DNA from 3 places in the Pseudomonas sp. RC3H12 genome. Region 2 is predicted to be linked to each of the others. Evidence: predicted binding sites of a transcription regulator. Region 2 holds the regulator's gene; each other region holds the start of a gene.

Region 1 (7,424 bases), 2.8 Mb from region 2:
GGTCAGGTCGACGTTGGAGTCTTCCAGGGAGCTGCCGGCGATACGGCCCAGGGTGCCGGTGTCCGGCCCGCCGATGATCGGCACGCCCGAAGCGTAGGACTCTTTCCAGGCAGTGGCGCCGACCGGAGTCAGGCCCTGCAGGTTGGCGAAGTTGGCGATCACCACCTGGCCGATGACCTTGTTCTGGCCATTGGTGAAGTTGGCGAACATGTTGCCGCTCTGGTCCACGGTCAGGCCGGCCAGCTCACCGGTGGCATAACCGTCCTGGTCCTTGGCGGTGGTGGCCGAGGCCGCGTTGAACTGAGTGGTGGCCAGCATGTCCAGGGTCACACCACCGGTACGCGCGGTGGCGCCATTGCCGACCCAGGCACCTGCGGCGTTCTTCTCGGCCGGCACCCAGCCGGTCAGCTGGAAGGTCTTGTCGGCGGCGATGGTTAGGCCACCGGTGACCGCACCGGCCGTCATGGCCGCAGTATCGAGCTTGCCACCCGAGGTGAACGGCAGCTTGTTGACCAGCGGCGTGGGCAGGGTCGGGTCGGCGGGGTTGCGACCATCGATAGTGGTGTGCATGGTCCAGGAGTTGGTGCCGGTATCCTTGACGAAGTACTGGTTCATCTGGTGCTCGTTACCCTGGCTGTCGTAGACCGGGGTATTGAAGGTGTAGTTGTAGCTTTTGACATTGGTCGGGTCGAATGGCGTAACCGAAGGCGCGGCGTCGCTGGAGTTCAGGTTGACGGTTTCGGAAATGCGGCCGGTCGGTTTCGGCGACAGGTTCGAGGTGTCAATCTTCAGGTTGGTCAGCGAGCCCTGGATGACCTTGCCGTTCTCATCCACCGGGTAGCCTTGCAGGTTGGCGCCATTGGCATTGACCACATAGCCTTCCTTGTCGCTGTAGAAGGCACCGGAGCGGGTGTAGATACGCGAACCGTTGTCGTTCAGGGCGAAGAAGCCGTTGCCATCGATGGCCATGTCCAGCGCCTGACCGGTGCCGTTGATGTTGCCCGGGTTGAACATCTGCGAGACCGCCATGGTCTTCACGCCGCTGCCCACCTGGGTCTTGCCGCCGGCGGTGCCGCGGATGGACTGCGAATACTGGTCGCCGAACTCGGCGCGCGACGCCTTGAAACCCTTGGTGGCAACGTTGGCAATGTTGTTGCCGGTAACGTTCAGTGCCTTGTTCGCCGCATAGAGACCGCTAAGGCCGATATTGAAAGACATGTACTCGCTCCTTGTGCCGATTCTGCGGCGTTAAATTCCGATGGTGGTGACTTTGGAGATGCCGACTTTGCCGATGCCAGCCAGGTCGAGCATCATCTCGCTGCCGTTCTGGAAGCTGACACTGTTGACCTTGGCTGGCAGCAGCGTGGCCAGCGTCTTGGCCTTGCCGTCGACCTTGGTCTCGGCACTGAAGGTGTAGGTACCCGGATCGACCTTCTCACCCTTGTCATTGGTGCCATCCCAGATGAAGTCGGCGGTGCCGGCCTTCTGCGCCCCAAGCTCGATGGTTTTGACCACCTTGCCGTCCTTGTCCTTGATGGTGACCTCGCCTTCGGTAATGTTCGACGGCACCACGACCTGACCATTGAAGCTCTTGGTGGTATCGACCACCGCCTTGTCGCTCGCCACGATCACCGAACGGCCGACCAGCGAGGTGGCCTGCAATGCCTGGGACGAACCGATGCCAGTGAGGATGCCGTCGACCGACTCCTTCAACGACTGGATGCCTTCGAGGCTGCTGAACTGCGCCAGCTGCGCGACGAACTCGCCGTTGTCCTGAGGATCGAGCGGGTTCTGGTTCTTCATCTGCGTCACCAGCAACTGCAGGAACGCATCTTTACCCAACGCGCTACCGGCCTGCCCGGTATTGGCGTTGTTCTTGTTGGCAGGTCTTTGCAGCGACTCTAGAAAGCTACTGCCGACCTTGGTATCAGTATTGGTGGTAGTCATTTCGGCTCCCTGCTTACTGACCCAGGGTCAGCACTTTCTGCATCATGTTCTTGGCGGTGTTCATCAGCTCGGCGTTGGTCTGGAACGCACGGCTGGCGGAGATCATGTCAGCCATCTCCTCGACCACGTTGACGTTCGGGTAGTAGACATAGCCGTCCTTGTTCGCCGCCGGGTGGTTCGGCTCGTAGCGGGCCTCGAGGTTGCTCTGATCCTCGATGATGCCCTTGACCTGCACGCCCTGCCCCGCCTCGCCCTGGTCTTCGAACAGCGACTGGCCGGCGCCGCCTTGGGCCTGCTGGAAGGTGGTGGCGAACACCGGATGACGGGCACGGTAGGTCTGGTCGATGCTCGAAGACACCGTCTCGGCGTTGGCGATGTTCGAGGCAACGGTGTTCAGGCGCGTGTTCTGCGCACTCATGCCGCTACCGGCGATGTTGAAGACACTGGCAAGGGACATGGTCACTCTCCACGCAGGGCCGATACCAGCCCTTTGAATTTACTGTTGAGCAGGGTGAAGCTGGCCTGGAAGCCAACGGCGTTTTCCGTGTAGTTCGATTGCTCGATCTGCGCATCGACGGTGTTCTGGTCGATCGATGGCTGCATCGGGGTGCGGTACTTCAGGGTGTCATCCATCATCGCCAGGCCTTCGGCCTCGATATGGCGATTATTGGTGCGGTCCAGGGCAATGCGGCCGTTCTGCTGCTTGTCGGACTCGGCGGCGAGCACGGACGAGAAGTCCATGTCGCGCGCCTTGTAGTTGGGCGTATCGGCGTTGGCGATGTTGTTGGCCAGCACCTCGGCGCGCTGGGCGCGGAAGCCCAGTGCCTTTTCGTGGATGCCGAGCGCCTTGTCGAAGCTGATGCTCATATCGGGGAAACCTTCAGAGGTTGACCAGAGTTTCGTTGGCTTAGGCTTTAGCAAGGGCTGTGCCAACCACTGCAACCCCTGGAAACAGTGGAGATGCCGGGCATCCGGCAGATGGCTATGCCAGAAAAGCGGCAAAGTGCTTCCGCTTGACGCGCAGCGAGCGGCAATTGCCAGGCGGCAAAAGCGGCAAAACAAAAAATTGACGTCAAAGCCATGTATCTATTAGCCATCACTCCGGTAGCATTCGCACCCCGCGCAAACCTATGGCTTCAACGACGAAGCGCGAGATCGCCGGCACCCGCGCCAAGTCGGACTACGATAGCAACCTGCTGAGGCTGAACCTGATTGGCGGCTACGGCTGGCAGGTCAATCCGCGCCTACGGGTCGAACCCCGCCTTGCCGCGCGCAGCAGGCAGCGCTTTTCGCACCATCAAAAAGGCCGGTATCTCGCGATACCGGCCTTTTTGATGAGCCTCACTTGGCCTGGTAGATGATGCCCGGGCTGCACTGAACCATCTGGTAATGGTCGGGCAGCCCGTTGAGCGCCTCGGACGCCCCAAGGAACAGGTACCCCCCAGGCTTGAGCGTGCCGTGAATACGCATGAGGATGTCCTTCTTGACCTGGGCCGAGAAGTAGATCAGCACGTTGCGGCAGAACACGATGTCGAACTTGCCCAGCGGCGCATAGCTGTCGAGCAGGTTGTAGGAGCGGAACTCGACGCGGCTGCGGATCGGCGCCTTAATTGCCCAGCGCCCCGGCCCCTTGGTGTCGAAGTAGCGCTGAAGGCGCTCCTGCGACAGGCCACGGGCGATGGCCAGGCTGTCGTACTCACCGGTCTTGCAGTTGGTGAGCATGGCGCCGGACAGGTCGGTGGCGACGATCTGCGCGCCCATCTTCAACTGGCCAAGGTTGGTCCGCTCGAACTCGTCGATGGCCATCGACAGCGAGTACGGCTCCTGCCCGGAGGAACAGGCCGCCGACCAGATGCGCAGGCGCTGGCCCGGGTTGTTCTTGATGAACTCCGGGATGACCTTGCTCTTGAGCACCTCGAACGGGTAGGTATCGCGAAACCACAGCGTCTCGTTGGTGGTCATGGCATCGACCACCTGCTCGCGCAGACCACTGCGCGGCTGGGTCTGGATGCGTTGCACCAGCTCGCCCAGCGACTTGATGCCCTGTTGCTCCATCAGCTTGTTGAGACGGCTGGAGACCAGGTACTGCTTATTCTCGCCCAGCAGGATGCCACAGGCTTTCTCCAGGAAGACCCGGAACTGTTCGAAATCCAAATTACCCGTAGACAATGCTGCCGCCTCTTTATAAATCGCTAGCGCCAGGGACAAACCCCGGCCGTTTTCAATGGCTCGCCTTGATCCGATCGACCACGCGCTGGGCGAGGTCATCCGGCTTGAACTTGGCCAGGAAGTCATCGGCGCCGACCTTCTTGACCATCGCCTGGTTGAATACCCCGGACAACGAAGTATGCAGGCAGATGTGCAACTTTTGCATGCGCGGATCGCTGCGAATCTCCGCCGTGAGGGTATAGCCGTCCATTTCCGGCATTTCAATATCCGAGATCATCATGAGGAACTCGTCCTCTGGCCGCTTGCCCTCGTCGACCAGCTTGCGCAGGTAATCCAGGGCCTGACGACCATCATTGAGCGCCACCACCTCGACCCCCACGGTCTGCAGGCAACGGCTTACCTGCTTGCGCGCCACCGACGAGTCATCGACGGTCAGCACTCGCAGCATCACCGCCTTGTCCTGCACCTCGGCATCGATCACACCATCCGACACAGACTCGGACGATGGCGCCACCTCGGCCAGGACCTTCTCCACATCGATGATCTCGACCATACGATTGTCGACCCGAGTCACGGCGGTCAGGTAATGATCTCGCCCGGTGCCCTTGGGTGGCGGATGGATCTCTTCCCAGTTCATGTTGACGATGCGTTCGACCGAGTGCACCAGAAAACCCTGGGTCTTGGTGTTGTACTCGGTGATGATCACGAAACTGTTGCGCGTCTCTTCCTTCAACTGCGGAAGGCCCGTGGCCATCGACAGGTCCAGGATCGGGATGGTCGCCCCCCGAATGTTGGCCACGCCGCGCACCACCGGATGAGACCTGGGCAGCAAGGTCAGGTCCGGGCACTGCAGTACCTCGCGCACCTTGAACACATTGATGCCGTAGAGCTGATCGCCATTGAGGCGAAACAACAACAACTCCAGGCGGTTCTGCCCCACCAGTTGCGTGCGCTGGTTGACCGAATCCATCACTCCAGCCATGCCGGACTCCTTCAACGATTGCCTGTGTACCAAATCGGCACGGGCTTTGCTTTTTTGAACGCCATGTACACGAAAACGACAAATTTCCGACGACTGACGCGCCTGTTGACCGGCTCACTGGCCGCCCTGTGCCTGCTGGCACCCGGCATACGTACGCTGGCGGACTCTTTTACCTTGCCTGAACAGCTTATCGGTGTCACTCAAGGGTTTCTTGAATTCACCGTAGAGGATTATCTGGCGACCACCCAGACGCCGGGGCGCTACGAGATCCAGGTCAACACCCTGGACCCGCGCCTGCGCATGCCGCTGTGCAGCCAGCAACTGGATGCCTCACTGGAAAGTTCGACGCCCCTGGGACGGGTCACGGTACGGGTGCGTTGCGATGGCGCGGCGCCCTGGACCGTGTTCGTCCCGGCCCAGGTGCGCCTGCTGCGCGACGTGGTGGTCATGACCCGTCCGCTCAAGCGCGAAAGCGTGGTCGGCGAAGGCGATGTGGCCATGCGCGAGCGCGATGTGGGCACGCTGGGGCCCGGCTACCTGACCCAACTGGACCAGGCACTGGGCATGAAGCTGCTGCGCCCCACGGTGCTCGACCAGGTGTTGACGCAACAGCATCTGGAGCAGGCCGAAGTGGTGCGCAAGGGCGACCACGTGGTGATCATCGCCCGCAGCGGCAGCCTCAGCGTGCGCATGCCGGGCGAGGCATTGGACAAGGGCGGCCTACAGACGCAGATCCGCGTGCGCAACCTGAACTCCAAGCGCGTGGTCAAGGCTCGGGTTACCGGGCCCGGCCAGGTCGAGGTGGCCATGTAGCAACACCCCGCGTCGGCATACTGACAGAACGCTGGCGATGTGGAACCGCGCCCCCTAAACTGTGTCACACATCGGGTTGCGCACGCGTGTCGAAAGGCGGTGATGCATTCACGCCTAAAGTTTTGCTCGGGTAGGCCGAAAGCAAGGCATGCGTCCTAATTCCCAGGGGTTTTGAACATGGTCATCGACTTTAGTCGTCTAAACAATTCTCCGTCCGTCACGGGCGGCGTTCGCGGCAATGCCGCACCGGGCACCGCCGATAAAGCCGGCGCGGCCAGTGAAGCGCCAAAGCAGGCCAATGCCAGCGGAGAAGCCGTACACCTGAGCCCAGAGGCCCAGCAATTGCAGAAGATCAGCGACAAGCTGCGCGACCAGCCAACCGTCAACAGCGCCCGCGTGGCCGAGTTGAAGCAAGCGATCGCAGATGGCAGCTACAAGGTCGATGCCGACCGTGTCGCCAGCAAACTGCTTGATTTCGAAGCCCAGCGCTGACCTTCAGGCGCGCTGACTTCAAGGACGCAACCCGCCAAGAGTTAGCCATGCACGACATCACCCTGCTGCAACTGATCGAAAACGACATCGCGCCAACGCAGGAACTGCTCGAACTCCTGCAAAACGAAGCGATAGCCCTGCACGGCCGGGATATGCTGGCCCTGGAGCACATCCTGGCCCGTAAACAGTCGTTGATCATCTTGCTCGAGCAGCAGGGCAAGCGCCGCAGCCAGCTGCTGCTGGAGCTAGGCCTGAGCGCCGATCGCGCAGGTGCGCAGGCGCTGGCCGCGCAGTCGAGCAATGGCGAGGCCATCATGAGCCGGCTCGATGCCCTGGGCGAGCTGATGGATGCCTGCCAGCAGGTCAACGAGACCAACGGCCGGATCATCCAGGTACAGCAGCAGACCACGGCCAACCAGATCAGAATCCTTCAGGGTGGCGATTCTCCGTCGCTCTACGACAGCCGTGGCGGTACCTCGCCAATGGCCAAGCCCCGCGCACTCAGCCAAGTGTGATTAGTTCTATCTTAGTTATATCAAGGCACGGAACATACTGGCAAAATGCCGTAACTTGCGTGTGCCGTTTTGCCTGGAGATTGATAACCCGTGTTCAATGAATCCGATGCTCCCCAGCCCCCAAAGGTGCTGACCACCCCTTTGGAGATCGCGGCCAACTTGCGCCAGCTGCTGGATAGCCACGACCCACTGATCATCAGCTTCCATGAGCGCAGCCAGCGGTTCCAGAGCTATGTGGTGCATGTCGACCGGGAAAGCGGTGTCCTGGCACTGGATGAAATGATCCCTCGCGACGGCGAGAAGTACATCGAGAGCGGCGAACCCTTCCGCGTCGAAGGCTTCCACGACGGCGTGCGCATCGCCTGGGAAAGCAACATACCGCTGACCATCACCGAGATCGACGGCCACCGCTGCTACCGTGGCCCGCTGCCCGAGGAAGTGACCTATCACCAACGCCGCAATGCCTTCCGCGCCGCGCTGAAGCTGTCGCAACTGGTCGACGTGAC
Region 2 (7,424 bases):
ACCGGCGCCCTGAACATGCACGACCTGCTGCGCGCCGGAGTGATGTAAATGAACCAGGACCTGATGCAACGCGCCAAGACTATCAAGCTGGCGGTGTTCGACGTTGACGGCGTGCTCACCGATGGTCGCCTGTACTTCCTCGAGGACGGCAGCGAGTTCAAGACCTTCAACACCCTCGACGGCCACGGCATCAAGATGCTCATGGCCTCGGGCGTGACCACCGCGATCATCAGCGGGCGCAAGACCCCCGTGGTCGAGCGCCGGGCGAAGAACCTTGGTATCCCGCACCTGTTCCAGGGCCGCGAGGACAAACTGGTGGTGCTGGACGGCCTGCTCGCCGAACTCAATCTAAGCTATGAACAGGTCGCCTACCTCGGCGACGACCTGCCCGACCTGCCGGTGATCCGCCGCGTCGGCCTGGGCATGGCGGTGCAGAATGCCGCGGCCTTCGTTCGCCAGCACGCCCACGGCGTTACCCAGGCCCGCGGCGGCGAAGGCGCCGCCCGCGAGTTCTGTGAACTGATCATGCAGGCCCAGGGCACCCTGGACGCTGCCAACGCCCATTACCTGTAAGGCTGCCCATGCTCAGCAAGAAGATCAGAAATGTCGCGCTGCTAGGCGGGATCGCTGCCGTGCTGGTTGCTGTAGGCTACTGGAACATCAGCCCGGAAAGCTTCCTCGAACAGCCCCAGGCCCAGGTCGACCAGAGCGCCATCGACTACTACGCGATCAACGCCCACAGCTTGCAGTTCCTGCCCGACGGCAAGCTGCAGTACGAAATGACCGCCGCCAAGGTCGAGCACCTCAAGGCCAGCGAGGTCACCCTGGTGACCACGCCCGACCTGCACATGTACCGTGGTACCGAATACCCCTGGCATGTGCAGAGCAAACGCGCCGAGGTCAACCCGGACGGCACCGAGGTGGAGTTGATCGACGAGGTGCGCGTGGCGCGCACCGACGAGAAGCAACGCGAAACCATCATCACCAGCACACGCATGACCGTGTTCCCGCAGAAGCAATATGCGCAGACCGAGCAAGCCGTTAGAATCGACGGCGCCGGTGGCACGACTACGGGCAAAGGAATGAAAGCGTATTTGAAAGAAGGCAGGATGGACCTGCTCTCTAACGTAAGAGGACAGTATGAGGCTCGTTAAAACCATCCCCCTTCTGCTCAGCCTGGGCGTAGCACTGGGAAGCGCGAGCGCCTTCGCCCTGCCGAACGACCGTGACCAGCCGATTCGCATCCAGGCGGACAACGCCCACCTGGACGACAAGCAGGGCGTCGCCACCTACACGGGCGACGTGATCATCACCCAGGGTTCGATGATGATCAAAGGCAACACCGTGACCATGACCCGCGCCGCCAACGGCGATATCGACGTGGTCACCTCGGTGGGCAACCTGGCCTACTTCGAGCAGCAGCAGAGCGCCGCCAAGCCCGACAAGATGAAAGGCTGGGCCGTGACCATCCAGTACCAGGCGCAGAAAGACGTGGTGATCCTCACCGACCGCGCCAAGGTCGAGAACGAAGGCAACACCACCGAAGGCGAGAAGATCGTCTACAACACCAAGACCCAGGTGGCTACCGCCGGACGCGGTGGCAACGTGACTGCACCGCGTCAGCGTATCGACATGGTCATTCAACCGAAGAAAAAGGCCGAGTAAATGGCAACCCTCAAAGCCCAGCACCTGGCCAAGAGCTACAAGGGCAGGCAAGTCGTGCGCGACGTCAGCCTGTCCATCGACAGCGGCCAGATCGTCGGCCTGCTCGGCCCCAACGGCGCCGGCAAGACCACCTGTTTCTACATGATCGTCGGCCTGGTCCAGGCCGACCAGGGCCGTGTGCTGATCGACAGCCTCGACGTTAGCCACCAGCCGATGCACGGGCGCGCCCAGGCCGGTATCGGCTACCTGCCGCAGGAAGCGTCGATCTTCCGCAAGCTGTCGGTGGCCGACAACATCATGGCCATCCTCGAGACCCGCAAGGACCTCGATCGCGAAGGGCGCCGCAAGGAGCTGGAAAGCCTGCTGCAGGAGTTCCACATCAGCCATATCCGCGACAATCTGGGCATGAGCCTGTCCGGTGGCGAACGTCGCCGGGTCGAGATCGCCCGCGCCCTGGCCACCGCACCCAAGTTCATCCTGCTGGACGAACCGTTCGCCGGGGTCGACCCGATTTCCGTCGGCGACATCAAGCAGATCATCCACCACCTCAAGAACAAGGGCATCGGCGTACTGATCACCGACCACAACGTTCGCGAGACCCTGGATATCTGCGAGACGGCCTACATCGTCAACGATGGCCAACTGATCGCCGAAGGCGATGCCGAGACCATCCTGGCCAACCAGTTGGTCAAGGAAGTTTACCTGGGGCACGAGTTCCGACTCTGACCACAGGCCTGCCCGGAGCACTGGCGAATGCGCCTGATCGGGGCTTAAGTTGTTACAGTGCTCTAGGCAAACGCTGCAATTTCAGGCATATAACTTGCTTAAAGTCGGCGCCCAAGCGCCCTACGTGTAGTGGATGGCGCATGCGCGCCGGCAACAAGGTATTAAGCCCCAGCCATGAAACCATCGCTCGTCCTAAAAATGGGCCAGCAACTGACGATGACACCTCAGTTGCAACAGGCCATCCGCCTGCTTCAGCTCTCCACCCTGGACCTCCAGCAGGAAATCCAGGAAGCGCTGGAGTCCAACCCGATGCTCGAACGTCAGGAAGACGGCGAGGACTTCGACAACAGCGACCCCATGGCGGACAACGCCGAGAACAAGCCGACCGCCGAAGCCCAGGACAACAGTTTCCAGGAAACCTCCAGCAGTACCACGGAAAACCTGGAGGACGGCGAATGGGCCGAGCGGATCCCCAACGAATTGCCGGTCGACACCGCCTGGGAAGACATCTACCAGACCAGCGCCAGCAGCCTGCCGAGCAACGATGACGACGAATGGGACTTCACCACCCGTACGTCGGTGGGCGAGAGCCTGCAAAGCCACCTGCTGTGGCAGCTCAACCTGGCGCCGATGTCCGACACCGACCGGCTGATCGCCGTCACCCTGATCGACAGCATCAACGCCCAGGGCTACCTGGAAGACACCCTCGAAGAAATCTGCGCCGGTTTCGACCCGGAGCTGGACATCGAGCTGGACGAGGTCGAGGCGGTGCTGCACCGCATCCAGCAGTTCGAGCCGGCCGGCATTGGCGCCCGCACCCTCGGCGAATGCCTGCTGCTGCAACTGCGCCAGCTGCCGGCCTCGACACCCTGGATGAGCGAGGCACAGCGCCTGGTCACCGACTTCATCGACCTGCTCGGCAGCCGCGACTACAGCCAGCTGATGCGCCGGATGAAGCTCAAGGAAGACGAACTGCGCCAGATCATCGAACTGGTACAGAGCCTCAACCCGCGCCCGGGCTCGCAGATCGAGTCCAGTGAACCCGAATACGTCGTGCCCGACGTCATCGTGCGCAAGGACAGCGAGCGCTGGCTGGTCGAGCTCAACCAGGAGGCGGTGCCGAAGCTGCGCGTCAATCCGCAGTACGCCGGCTTCGTCCGGCGCGCCGACACCAGCGCCGACAATACCTTCATGCGCAACCAGTTGCAGGAGGCGCGCTGGTTCATCAAGAGCCTGCAGAGCCGCAACGAGACGCTGATGAAAGTGGCGACGCAGATCGTCGAGCACCAGCGTGGCTTCCTCGACCATGGCGACGAGGCCATGAAGCCGCTGGTCCTGCATGACATCGCCGAGGCGGTGGGCATGCACGAATCGACCATTTCCCGGGTGACCACGCAGAAATACATGCACACCCCGCGCGGCATCTACGAACTGAAATACTTTTTCTCGAGCCACGTGAGCACCGCCGAAGGCGGCGAATGCTCGTCCACGGCAATCCGCGCGATCATCAAGAAACTGGTGGCTGCGGAAAATCAGAAAAAGCCATTGAGTGACAGCAAGATCGCTGGTTTACTGGAGGCACAAGGCATCCAGGTAGCCCGTCGCACCGTCGCCAAGTATCGCGAGTCGTTGGGGATCGCCCCTTCGAGCGAGCGCAAGCGGCTGATGTAGCCCCCGGATGTGCCACAGCGTTTCAGTGGCAGGTGCAACACCTGCCTCTTTATGCACGGGCAACAAAGGAGAAGCTGTATGCAAGTCAACATCAGTGGACAGCATGTAGAAGTCACCCAACCACTGCGCGATTACGTGCTCGAGAAGCTCGCCCGGGTGGAGGGTCATTTCGACAAGATCACCAACGTGACGGTGATCATGAAAGTCGAGAAGCTTCAGCAGAAGATCGAAGCCACGCTCCAGATTCCCGGCGGTGAGGTGGTTGCAAACGCCGAACACCAAGACATGTATGCAGCGATCGATGCCCTGGCCGACAAGCTCGACCGCCAACTGAAAAAACACAAGGAAAAACAGCAAAGCCTGCTGCAAGGCGCAGCCGCCCGCTGATCCCCCTCATCCATGATCCGACTTGAAACCATCCTGACCCCCGGCCGTTCCCTCGTGAACGTGCCGGGCGGCAGTAAGAAGCGCGCCCTGGAAAAGGTCGCCAACCTGATCGCCGAGCAAGTACCCGAGCTGGAGATGCAAGACGTCTTCGACAGCCTGTGGGCTCGCGAAAAACTGGGCTCCACCGGTTTTGGCAATGGCATCGCCATACCCCATTGCCGCCTGGCAGGTTGCAGCGCGCCTGTCAGCGCCCTGCTGCATCTGGAAGCCCCCATTGATTACGATGCCATCGATGGCGCCCCGGTCGACCTGCTGTTTGTCCTGCTGGTCCCGGAAGCCGCCACCGACGCGCACCTAGAACTGCTGCGCCAGATCGCCAGCATGCTTGATCGCAAGCAGGTCCGCGATAAACTGCGTGCCGCCGATAGCAGCGAGACCCTCTACCAGGTCGTCCTGGACGTACAAAACGAGCACTGAACATGCGCCTGATCATCGTCAGCGGTCGCTCCGGCTCCGGTAAGAGCACCGCCCTCGACGTGCTGGAAGACAACGGCTATTACTGCATCGACAACCTGCCCGCCGGGCTGTTGCCGCAGCTGGCTGAAAACGCCTTGATCAACACAGAGCTGTTGCAACCCAAGGTTGCGGTCTCGATCGATGCACGCAACCTGCCCAGCCATCTGTCACGCTTCCCTCAGTTGCTGGAAGAGGCACGCTCCCGGCATATTCAGTGCGACGTGCTGTATCTGGATGCCGACGAAGACACACTGCTCAAGCGTTTTTCGGAGACCCGCCGCCGCCATCCACTGACCAACGACAGCCGTTCGCTGGCTGAGGCAATCCGGGTGGAGAGCGAGCTGCTTGGGCCGATCGCCGACCTTGCCGACCTGAAGATCGATACCACCAACCTGAACCTGTACCAGTTGCGTGACTCGATCAAGCTGCGCCTGCTCAACCAGCCCGAGCCCGGCACTGCGTTTCTCGTCGAGTCATTCGGTTTCAAGCGTGGCATGCCGGTGGATGCCGACCTGGTGTTCGACGTGCGCTGCCTGCCCAACCCGTACTGGAAGCCGGAACTTCGCGAACATTCCGGCCTCGAACAGCCGGTGATCGACTACCTGGCCGCGCAGCCGGACGTCGAGGAGATGTTCCAGGACATTTCCAGCTACCTGCTCAAATGGCTGCCGCGCTTCGCCGCCAGCAACCGCGCCTATGTCACTATCGCCATCGGCTGTACCGGCGGCCACCACCGCTCGGTGTACATTACCGAACGGCTTGGCCAACTGCTCCAGCAATCCCTGAAAAACGTCCAGGTCCGCCACCGCGACCTCTAGCCACAGGATCCGCCCCACGATGCCCGCCCGCGAAATCACCATCATCAACAAGCTGGGCCTGCATGCGCGGGCGGCCGCCAAGTTCGTCGGCGTGGCCGGGCGCTTCCCCTGCCAGGTACGGGTCGGGCGCGCGCCGGACAAGCTGGTGGACGGCAAGAGCATCATGGCGGTAATGATGCTCGCCGCCGGCAAGGGCACTCAGGTGCACCTGCTCACCGAGGGCGAGCAGGACACCGACGCCATGGAAGCGTTGGTCGCGTTGATCGAGAACTTCTTCGACGAAGGCGAATGAGCCAGGCGAGGACGGCAAACGGATAATTGGAGCGTGGGAGCGGGCTTGCCCCGCGATGCCAGTGTCGCCGGTGCGATGCATCGCGGGGCAAGCCCGCTCTCACGCCAATACTGCGATAACTGCTTCGCCAGCAAGGCTGGCTCCGGCAGTTTCTGAGCTGCGGCGTCAGGACATCGCCGTGTCCATTACCATCATCAGACAGAACCCAACACACAACCCCAGGCTCGCCAGGCGGTGATGCCCGTTGCTGCGTGAGTCCGGAATGATCTCCTGGGTCACCACCAGCAGCATCGCCCCCGCCGCGCAGGCCAGGCCCAACGGCAGCAACAGTTCGGCAATGTTCACCAGCCAGGCACAGATCACCGCTGCCAGCGGCTCGACCAGCCCCGATGCCGCACCGATCAGAAACGCCTTGAAGCGCGGCATGCCCGCTCCTGCCAGCACCAGCGCAATCACCAGGCCCTCAGGCACATCCTGCAACGCGATGCCCATGGCCAGGCTATCGGCATCAGGCATCCCGCCACCGGCGGAAACCCCGATCGCCATGCCTTCGGGGATGTTGTGGGCAATGATGGCGATGACGAACAGCCAGATCCGCGCGGCGATAACAGGTTGCCGCTCACTGCCGACCAGGGCCTCCGGTGAAGCGCCGGAGACCTTGAGGTCGACCAGAAACAGGCACAACGCGCCGAACAACAGGCCGCTGCTGATCACACCACCGGCGCCCCATGGGCTGAAGCCGATGGCCTGGGCCGCATCCAGCCCGGGAATGATCAGCGAGAATGCGGTGGCCGCCAACATCACCCCAGCACCAAAACCGAGCAAGGTGTCGGCCACGGCCACTGGCATGTTACGGATTACCAGCACCGGCACCGCGCCCAAGGCCGTCCCCAATGCGCACAGGGCTCCGCCCTCCAGGGCTCGCAACATGCGCGGTTCCAGGTCCAGCCAGGCGATGCCACGCGTCACCAGCAACGCGGTGCCGACCAGCAACAACACGGTCCCAAGCGCCAGACGGAACAGGCGCACACTGCTGACAGACATCACCTGCGAGCGCATACCGGCCACACTCACTTCAGGGCTTCAAGGTAGCGGCGTTCCACTTCGGCCCAGTCGACCACGTTGTAGAAGGCGCCGATGTACTCAGGACGGCGGTTCTGGTACTTCAGGTAATAGGCGTGCTCCCACACATCCAGGCCGAGGATCGGCGTATTGCCGTGCATCAGCGGGCTGTCCTGGTTACCGCTGCTCTCCACAACCAGCGTTTTCTGCGGGGTCACGCAGAGCCAGGCCCAGCCACTGCCGAACCGGCTCAGCGCGGCCTTGGTGAAGGCCTCCTTGAACGCCTC
Region 3 (7,424 bases), 160 kb from region 2:
ACCGCCTCGCTGCCCAGCACGTAGCGCCTGCTCAAGGCCAGCGACAGAGTCTCCAGGCGCTGTGCCGGCAGCTGGATCGCGCATTGCACGAACAGGCTGTCGGCATGCCGGCGAATGGTCGTGCCTGGCGGTGGCAGCACCAGTGGATAGGCACCGACCTGCGTGCGATCAATAGGCTGATCCGCCAGCAGCGGATGTCCGGGCCGCACCACCAGGGTCATCGACTCGCTGTACAGGTGCTCGAACGACAGCCCTTGGATCTGCGGGCTGTCGGTCATACGGCCTATCACCAGTTCCAGCTCGCCAAGGTGCAACTGCCCGAGCAGCTGGGCGCTGGCCCCGGTCACCACGCTGATTACCAATGCCTCGTGCTGCTGGTGCAAGCGGCACAGCACCTCGGGCATCAGCAACCCTTCGACAGTCGACAGCACGCCAATACGCACCTGCGACGGCGCCCGCGCTTCCCCTCGCACGCTGCCGACCCCGTCACGCAGCGCTTGCACGCTGGGGCCGGCATAGCGCATGAAGCGGGTACCGGCCGGGGTCAGGGCGACGCCCTGGTGGCTGCGCTCGAACAGGCGAGCTTCCAGCAGATCCTCCAGCTCCTTGAGGGTCTTGGAGATCGCAGGCTGGCTGATCGCCAGCACATCGGCGGCCCTGGCCAGGCTGCCCTGTCGGGCAATCTCCAGGAAGCACAGCAGATGGCGGAACTTGATGCGGGTATCGAGGTTCATGCCCGGCAGTGTATCCGTGCGGGCCAGACCTGCAACGTCTGGTTGCTCCGTTCGAGCATCAGCTACGGGCCAGTTCGACTTCGCCGCCGCGCAGGCGCGCCGTCCACACCCGCAAGGCCTGTGTCGGGTCCTCCAGGCAGCGCCCGTCGCGCAGGCAGAAATGCTGCTTGTAGAGCGGCGCCGCGACTACCAGTTCGCCCTGCAGGCTGGCCACCAGCCCGCGTCCGATGATATTGGCGCCGGAGTGCGGATCGCGGTTTTCCAGCGCGTAGACCTGTCGATCCCGCTCCGGCAGGTAGAACAACGCGACTTGCTCGCCTTCATGCCACACTACCACCCCGGAGTCGGCGACCAGGTCGCTGGCCTGGCACACCGCCTGCCAGCGGGTTTCACTTGCTACAGCCGTGTTGGACAGGTTCATCACATTGTCTCCTCATGGGTGGGAATCAACTGCAGGGGCGCCGCCGGCCGGCGTTGGCCACGCTCGCGCACGAAGTGCACATCGGGATCGGCGCGATGGTCATTGACGAAGGTGCGGAAGCGCTTGAGCTTTTCCGGATCGCCCAAGGCGTTGGCCCATTCGCATTCGTAACGGTCGACCACCTGCTGCATCTGCGTCTCGAGTTCGCGGGCCAGGCCCAGGCTGTCGTCGATTACCACCTGTTTGAGGTAGTCAAGCCCGCCCTCGAGGCCCTCGCGCCACACCGAGGTGCGCTGCAGTTTGTCGGCGGTGCGGATGTAGAACATCAGCACGCGGTCGATCAGGCGCACCAAGGTCTCGTCGTCCAGGTCGGTGGCGAACAGTTCGGCGTGGCGTGGGCGCATGCCGCCATTGCCGCACACGTAGAGATTCCAGCCCTTGTCGGTGGCGATCACGCCAATGTCCTTGCTTTGCGCCTCGGCGCATTCGCGGGTGCAGCCAGACACCGCGAACTTGAGCTTGTGCGGCGCGCGCAGGCCCTTGTAGCGGTCCTCCAGGCGCAAGGCCATGGCCACGCTGTCCTGCACGCCATAGCGGCACCAGGTGCTCCCGACGCAGGACTTCACCGTGCGCGTCGACTTGCCGTAGGCGTGCCCGGTCTCGAAGCCGGCGGCGATCAGCTCGCCCCAGATCAGCGGCAGCTCGTGCAACTGGGCACCGAACAGGTCGATGCGCTGGCCGCCGGTGATCTTGGTATAGAGGTCGTACTTCTTTGCCACCTGGCCGATCACGATGAGTTTTTCCGGGGTGATCTCGCCGCCGGGAATGCGCGGCACCACCGAGTAGGTGCCGTTCTTCTGCATGTTGGCCATGAACGTGTCATTGGTGTCCTGCAGCGGCACCAGCGCCGGGTCCATGATCGGCTGGTTCCAGCAAGAGGCGAGGATGTTGCCCACCGCCGGCTTGCAGATGGCGCACCCCACGTGGCCTTTGCCATGGCGTTCGAGCAGCTCGTTGAAGGTGCGGATGCCTTCAACCCGCACCAGCCCGTAGAGCTCCTGGCGGGTGTAGGCGAAGTGTTCGCACAGGCTCTTGTCGACGGTCACGCCGCGGGCGCTCAGTTCGTGCTCGAACACGTGCTTGAGCAGCGCCGCGCAACCGCCGCAACCGCTGGCGGCCTTGGTGCATGCCTTGACGGCGGCGAGGTCGCCGCAGCCACTGTCGATGGCGGCGCACACCGCGCCCTTGCTGACGTTGTGGCACGAGCAGATGGTCGCGCTGTCGGGCAAGGCATCGGCGCCCAGCGCCGGCGCGCCGCAGCCCTGGGGCAGAATCAGCGCGGCCGGGTCGGCCGGTAGCTTGATGCCGTTCTGGGCGTATTGCAGCAGGGTGTCGTAGTAGCTGTTGTCGCCGACCAGCACCGCGCCAAGCACACGCTTGCCGCTGGCATCGACCACCAGGCGCCGGTAGGAGGCCGTGGCTTCGTCGATGAAGCGATAGCTGCGCGCCCCCGGCGTGACGCCCTGGGCATCGCCGATGGAGCCAACATCCACACCCAGCAGCTTGAGCTTGGTCGACATGTCGGCGCCGCTGAACTCGCTTGCCGACTCGCCCATCAACAGGGCTGCCAGGTTACGTGCCATGGCGTATCCCGGGGCGACCAGGCCGAACGCGCTGCCGTTCCACGAAGCGCATTCGCCGATGGCGAAGATGCGCGGGTCGCTGGAGCGGCACTGACCGTCGATCACCACGCCGCCGCGGGGGGCGATTGTAAGGCCGCAGGTTCGGCCCAGGGCATCCTGCGGGCGGATGCCGGCGGAGAACACGATCAGGTCGGTTTCCAGGTGTTCGCCGCCTTCGAAATTCATGCGGTAGCGGTAGTGTTCGCCTGTGCTGATCGACTGGGTGGCGCGGGCCAGGTGCACGCCTACGCCCAGCGCCTCGATGCGCGCCTTGAGCGCCGCGCCGCCCTCGCTATCCAACTGGACTGGCATCAGCCGCGGCGCGAACTCCACCACATGCGCTTGCAGGCCTAGCGACTTGAGGGCGTTGGCGGCCTCGAGGCCGAGCAGGCCGCCGCCGACCACCACGCCGCGGCGGGCGCTGCCGGCGGCGGCGCGGATCGCATCGAGGTCTTCGAGCGTGCGATAGACCAGGCGCGCATTGCCGCTGGACCCTTCGATGGGCGGCACGAACGGATAGGAGCCGGTGGCCAGGATCAACTGTTCGTAGCCGAGGCGGCCTTCGGCGGTGATCACTTCCTGGCGTTCGCGATCGATGTCCAGTACCGCCTCGCCCAGGTGCAGGTGCACGCCGTTGCTCGCATAGTAGTCGCGATCGCACAGGGCCAGGGTTTCGGCGCAACTGCCGGTGAAGTATTCCGAGAGGTGCACCCGGTCGTAGGCGCGCTGACGCTCCTCGGCGAACACGTGCAGTTCGAAGCGCGCCAAGGCGCCGCGCTCGATCAGTTGCTCGACGCAGTGATGGCCGACCATGCCATTGCCGACGATGACCAGTCGCGCTCGTTGTGCTTCGTTCGCTGTTGCCTGCATAGCCGATCCTCGATCACGGAAAAACGAAAAAGGCGCCTGGAGCCGAAGCTCCAGGCGCCTTTGCCTGTACTCATCAGTGTGAGGCCCCTGTCGACCGCCGTTGGTCGTTGGGGCTGTTGTACTTCGTTGAAAAGCAGGGAGTGTGCCAAGCGGCCACTCATCGGTAGCCTTCACGGGACTCACCGCCGGAAAGCCGGCTCCCACAGGGCTGCGGGCCCGTTTGCGGCGTACCCTTGTGGGAGCCGGCTTGCCGGCGATGAGGCCGTTACGGGCACAACGAAGGTGCAAGCCTCACCAGCCTGGTGCATCAATACACATCCCGTCGGTAGCGCTTGTCCCGCGCCAACCCCTCGACGAACGCCGCTGCCGCGCCCTCGTCCAGGCCGCCGTGCCGCGCCACGAGCTGACGCAAAGCCGCGTCCACATCCCGGGCCATGTGCCGGGCATCGCCACAGACATACACATGCGCGCCGTCCTGCAACCAGCGCCACAGCTCGGCGCCATGCTCCAGCAGGCGGTGCTGCACATAGACCTTTTGCGGCTGGTCACGCGAGAACGCGGTGCTCAGACGCACATGCCCGCTGGCCTCCCAGGCCTGCAATTGTTCGCGGTAATAGAAGTCGCAGGCGGCATGCTGCTCACCGAAGAACAGCCAGTTGCGCCCCTTGGCCCCACGTACCTCGCGCTCTTCAAGGAAGGCGCGGAAGGGGGCGATACCGGTACCAGGGCCGATCATCACGATGGGCACACCGTCGTCCTCGGGCAGGCGGAAGTGTTTCGATGGCTGGGCAAATATCCCGACCTCCAGCGCCGCTGCCCGGTCCGCGAGGAAGCTCGAACAGACGCCCTTGCGCTCGCCATGGCGCACGATGGACACGGTCAGGTGCACCTGGCCGGGATGAGCCTGGGGGCTGGAGCTGATCGAGTACAGGCGCGGCTGCAAGGGTTTGAGCAGCGACAACCAGTTGCCCAGCGGCAAGGCCTGGGGGTGTTCGCGCAGCACGTCGGCCAGCTGGCGGCCCCACAGCCATTCCTTGAGTTCGTCCTTGCATTCTGGCAGCAGCAGGCGCTGCAGGTCGGGAGCGTGCTGGCTGAAGGTTTCGAGCTGCTGGCGGCTGACCTGGGTGATGTCCACGTGCCGCTCCAGCGCGGTTCGCAGGGGCATTGGGGCATGGCCCTCGAGTTCGATCTCGGTTTGGCCTTCCAGCTGCATCAGCATGAGCAGCTCGTCGACCAGCTCCGGGCAATTGCGCGGCCATACGCCCAGGGCATCGCCGGGTTGATAGCGCAGGTCGCTACCGGACAGGTCGAAGACCAGTTGGCGAGTCTCCTTGGTTGAACCCGGGCCGTTGAGCAGGCGGTTTTCCCGCAAGGTGGCAGGCCAGGGCTGCTGTTTGCCGCGGACGGTGACTGGCGCGGCGGCGGTGGCCGCCGGGGCACCGCCAAGTTCGGACAACAGGGCATCGAGCCAAGCGCCGAAGGCCGCCTCGCAATCCGGCTCGCAGTCGACCCGGTCCAGCAGGCGCCGGGCGCCCAGGTCGGCCAGGCGTTGGTCGAGCTTGCGGCCGAAGCCGCAGAACTGGTCGTAGCTTGAATCGCCCAGGGCCAGCACGGCGTAAGGGAGGGTGGCGCAACTGGCGCCTTCGTCGTCCTGCAGCGCCCGCCAGAACGCGGTGCCGCTGTCCGGCGCATCACCGTCGCCGAAGGTGCTGGCGATCAGCAGCAGGCTGGCGGCACCTCGCAGTTGGGATGGGCGCACCGCCTCCATGCAACTGAGCGCGACCACCAGCCCCGCGTCGCGCAGGCGTTGGGCGCAGCGTTCGGCTAGGTGCTCGCCATTGCCGGTCTGCGAGGCCCACAGCACGTGGTGACGAGGGCTTTCCAGCGCTGCTTGCGGCGCTGGCGCGGGCCGGGCGAACAGGCCGGCCAGCAGGCCGTTGACGAACAGGCGTCGCTCCGGCGCCAGGGGCGCATCGGGCGGCAGGCAAGGCACGTTTTCGGTGCGGGCCTGGCTCAGGCCGAGCAGGAAACCTTGCAGGTAATGGCGCTCTTCCTCGGCCAGGATCGGAGCCGGCAACGTCTCTAGGCCGAGCAGGCGGGACAGGGTGGCGGTGGGCATGGCGACGGGGTCCGGGGGAAGCGTCAGTTCAAGGGTGTCGATGCGCTCGCCGGCGACCCGTTCCAGGGCCACGGCACAGTGCTTGAGGGCCGGCTGCAGCGAAGTCGGGTCCACCGCGTCGCAGGTCACCGCATTGATTGCCAGTTGCTCGCCGTACAGATCGTTCCAGTGAAATGGGGCGAAACAGTTGCCTGACAGCACCCGCTCGCTGAGTCGCGCCGGCAGCACGGCCTGGCCGCGGCGCGAGCGGATCGCCACCTGGTCCTTGTCCGCGATACCCAGGCGCCGGGCGTCGTCGGGGTGGATCTCGACAAAGGGGCCGGGCTCCAGCTTGTTGAGGCTGGGTACCTGGCCAGTCTTGGTCAGCGTGTGCCACTGGTGCTGCACGCGGCCGGTGTTGAGCACGAAGGGGAAGGCATCGTCGGGCAGCTCCGCCGGCGGCAGCCAGGGGCGGGCGAAGAATCGGGCCTTGCCGGTGGGCGTCGGAAACACCGGCGTCTGTGGGGCGTCTGGCGCGACATAGCGCAGCGGGCTGCGAGTGTCCTTGCGCCCCGCCGCGCTTGGCCACTGCCGCGGGCCCTGGCGCAGGTCGGTATAGTCGATGCCGCGCAGGTCGTAGCCGGTGTGCGGGTTGTGGAAGCGGCGGATCTCATCGAACACCGCTTCGGCGTCGGGGTAGTCGAAGGCGTGCGCATAACCCAGGGCACAGGCGATGCGCGCGATCAGGCGCCAGTCCTCGAGGCTTTCGCCGGGCGCCTCGACGGCGCGGGGCATCAAGGTCAGGTTGCGCTCGCTGTTGATCATCACCCCTTCGCCCTCGGCCCACAATGACGCCGGCAGCAGGATGTCGGCGTAGCGGTTGGTCTCGGTGTCGAGGAAGGCGTCCTGGCTGATCACCAGCTGTGCCTGGCGCAGGCCGTCGATCACCTGCTGGCGGTTGGCGACGCTGGCCACCGGGTTGCTGCAGATGATCCAGCAGGCTTTCACCTCGCCATGCTTGAGCTGCTCGAACAGTGCCACGGTGCCTTCGCCCCCTTCACTGCGCAGGGTGCCGGGGGGCAGTTGCCATTGCGCTTCGACGAAGGCGCGGTCGGCCGCCACCTGCGCCGAACGCTGGCCCGGCAGGCCCGGCCCCATGTAACCCATCTCGCGGCCGCCCATGGCATTGGGTTGGCCGGTCAGCGAGAACGGCCCGCTGCCGGGGCGGCAGATGGCGCCGGTGGCCAGGTGCAGGTTGCACAGGGCATTGCTGTGCCAGGTGCCGTGGATGCTCTGGTTCAGGCCCATGGTCCAGCAGCTCATCCATTCGCCCGCCTCGCCGATCAGGCGGGCGGCTTCGCGGATATCGGCCTCGGCCAGCCCGGTGATGGCCGCGACGCGTGCGGGGGTGTAGTCCTCGAGAAACGCCGGCAGTGCCTCCCAGCCTTCGGTGTGGCGGGCGATGAAATCCGCGTCGGTATGGCCATTGGCGTGCAGCAGGTGCAGCAGGCCATTGAGCAGGGCCAGGTCGGTACCCGGGCGCAGTTGCAGGAACAGGTCGGCCTTGTCGGCAGTGGCGCTGCGCCGAGGGTCGACGACGATCAGCCTGGCGCCGGCCT

Evidence for each region. Region 2 encodes sigma-54, which starts transcription at its own class of promoters, with help from an activator protein. Its sites were predicted from a motif close to ANTGGCATNNANNTTGCTNT; they were not measured.
Region 1: the regulator sigma-54 is predicted to act here: its motif matches at 2,862-2,881, upstream of flgB (flagellar basal body rod protein FlgB).
Region 3: the regulator sigma-54 is predicted to act here: its motif matches at 3,838-3,857, upstream of nirB (nitrite reductase large subunit NirB).

Annotation. Positions count from the first base shown of each region.
Region 1 covers NZ_CP075595.1:3,267,834-3,275,257, forward strand. Annotated here, with positions in the region: gene flgE (flagellar hook protein FlgE) at 1-1,218, opposite strand, end outside; gene flgD (flagellar hook assembly protein FlgD) at 1,249-1,947, opposite strand; gene flgC (flagellar basal body rod protein FlgC) at 1,961-2,404, opposite strand; gene flgB (flagellar basal body rod protein FlgB) at 2,407-2,814, opposite strand; gene KHO27_RS26270 (hypothetical protein) at 3,078-3,308, shown strand; gene cheR (protein-glutamate O-methyltransferase CheR) at 3,289-4,116, opposite strand; gene KHO27_RS14900 (chemotaxis protein CheV) at 4,169-5,098, opposite strand; gene flgA (flagellar basal body P-ring formation chaperone FlgA) at 5,162-5,911, shown strand; gene flgM (flagellar biosynthesis anti-sigma factor FlgM) at 6,089-6,403, shown strand; gene KHO27_RS14915 (flagella synthesis protein FlgN) at 6,451-6,918, shown strand; gene KHO27_RS14920 (flagellar brake protein) at 7,009-7,424, shown strand, end outside.
Region 2 covers NZ_CP075595.1:260,595-268,018, reverse strand. Annotated here, with positions in the region: gene KHO27_RS01265 (KpsF/GutQ family sugar-phosphate isomerase) at 1-48, shown strand, start outside; gene KHO27_RS01260 (KdsC family phosphatase) at 49-573, shown strand; gene lptC (LPS export ABC transporter periplasmic protein LptC) at 582-1,154, shown strand; gene lptA (lipopolysaccharide transport periplasmic protein LptA) at 1,141-1,665, shown strand; gene lptB (LPS export ABC transporter ATP-binding protein) at 1,666-2,391, shown strand; gene KHO27_RS01240 (RNA polymerase factor sigma-54) at 2,566-4,062, shown strand; gene hpf (ribosome hibernation-promoting factor, HPF/YfiA family) at 4,141-4,449, shown strand; gene ptsN (PTS IIA-like nitrogen regulatory protein PtsN) at 4,462-4,926, shown strand; gene rapZ (RNase adapter RapZ) at 4,929-5,783, shown strand; gene KHO27_RS01220 (HPr family phosphocarrier protein) at 5,803-6,075, shown strand; gene KHO27_RS01215 (ZIP family metal transporter) at 6,241-7,134, opposite strand; gene KHO27_RS01210 (superoxide dismutase) at 7,146-7,424, opposite strand, start outside.
Region 3 covers NZ_CP075595.1:419,482-426,905, forward strand. Annotated here, with positions in the region: gene pcaQ (pca operon transcription factor PcaQ) at 1-734, opposite strand, end outside; gene nirD (nitrite reductase small subunit NirD) at 793-1,155, opposite strand; gene nirB (nitrite reductase large subunit NirB) at 1,155-3,707, opposite strand; gene KHO27_RS01940 (bifunctional nitrate reductase/sulfite reductase flavoprotein subunit alpha) at 4,015-7,424, opposite strand, start outside.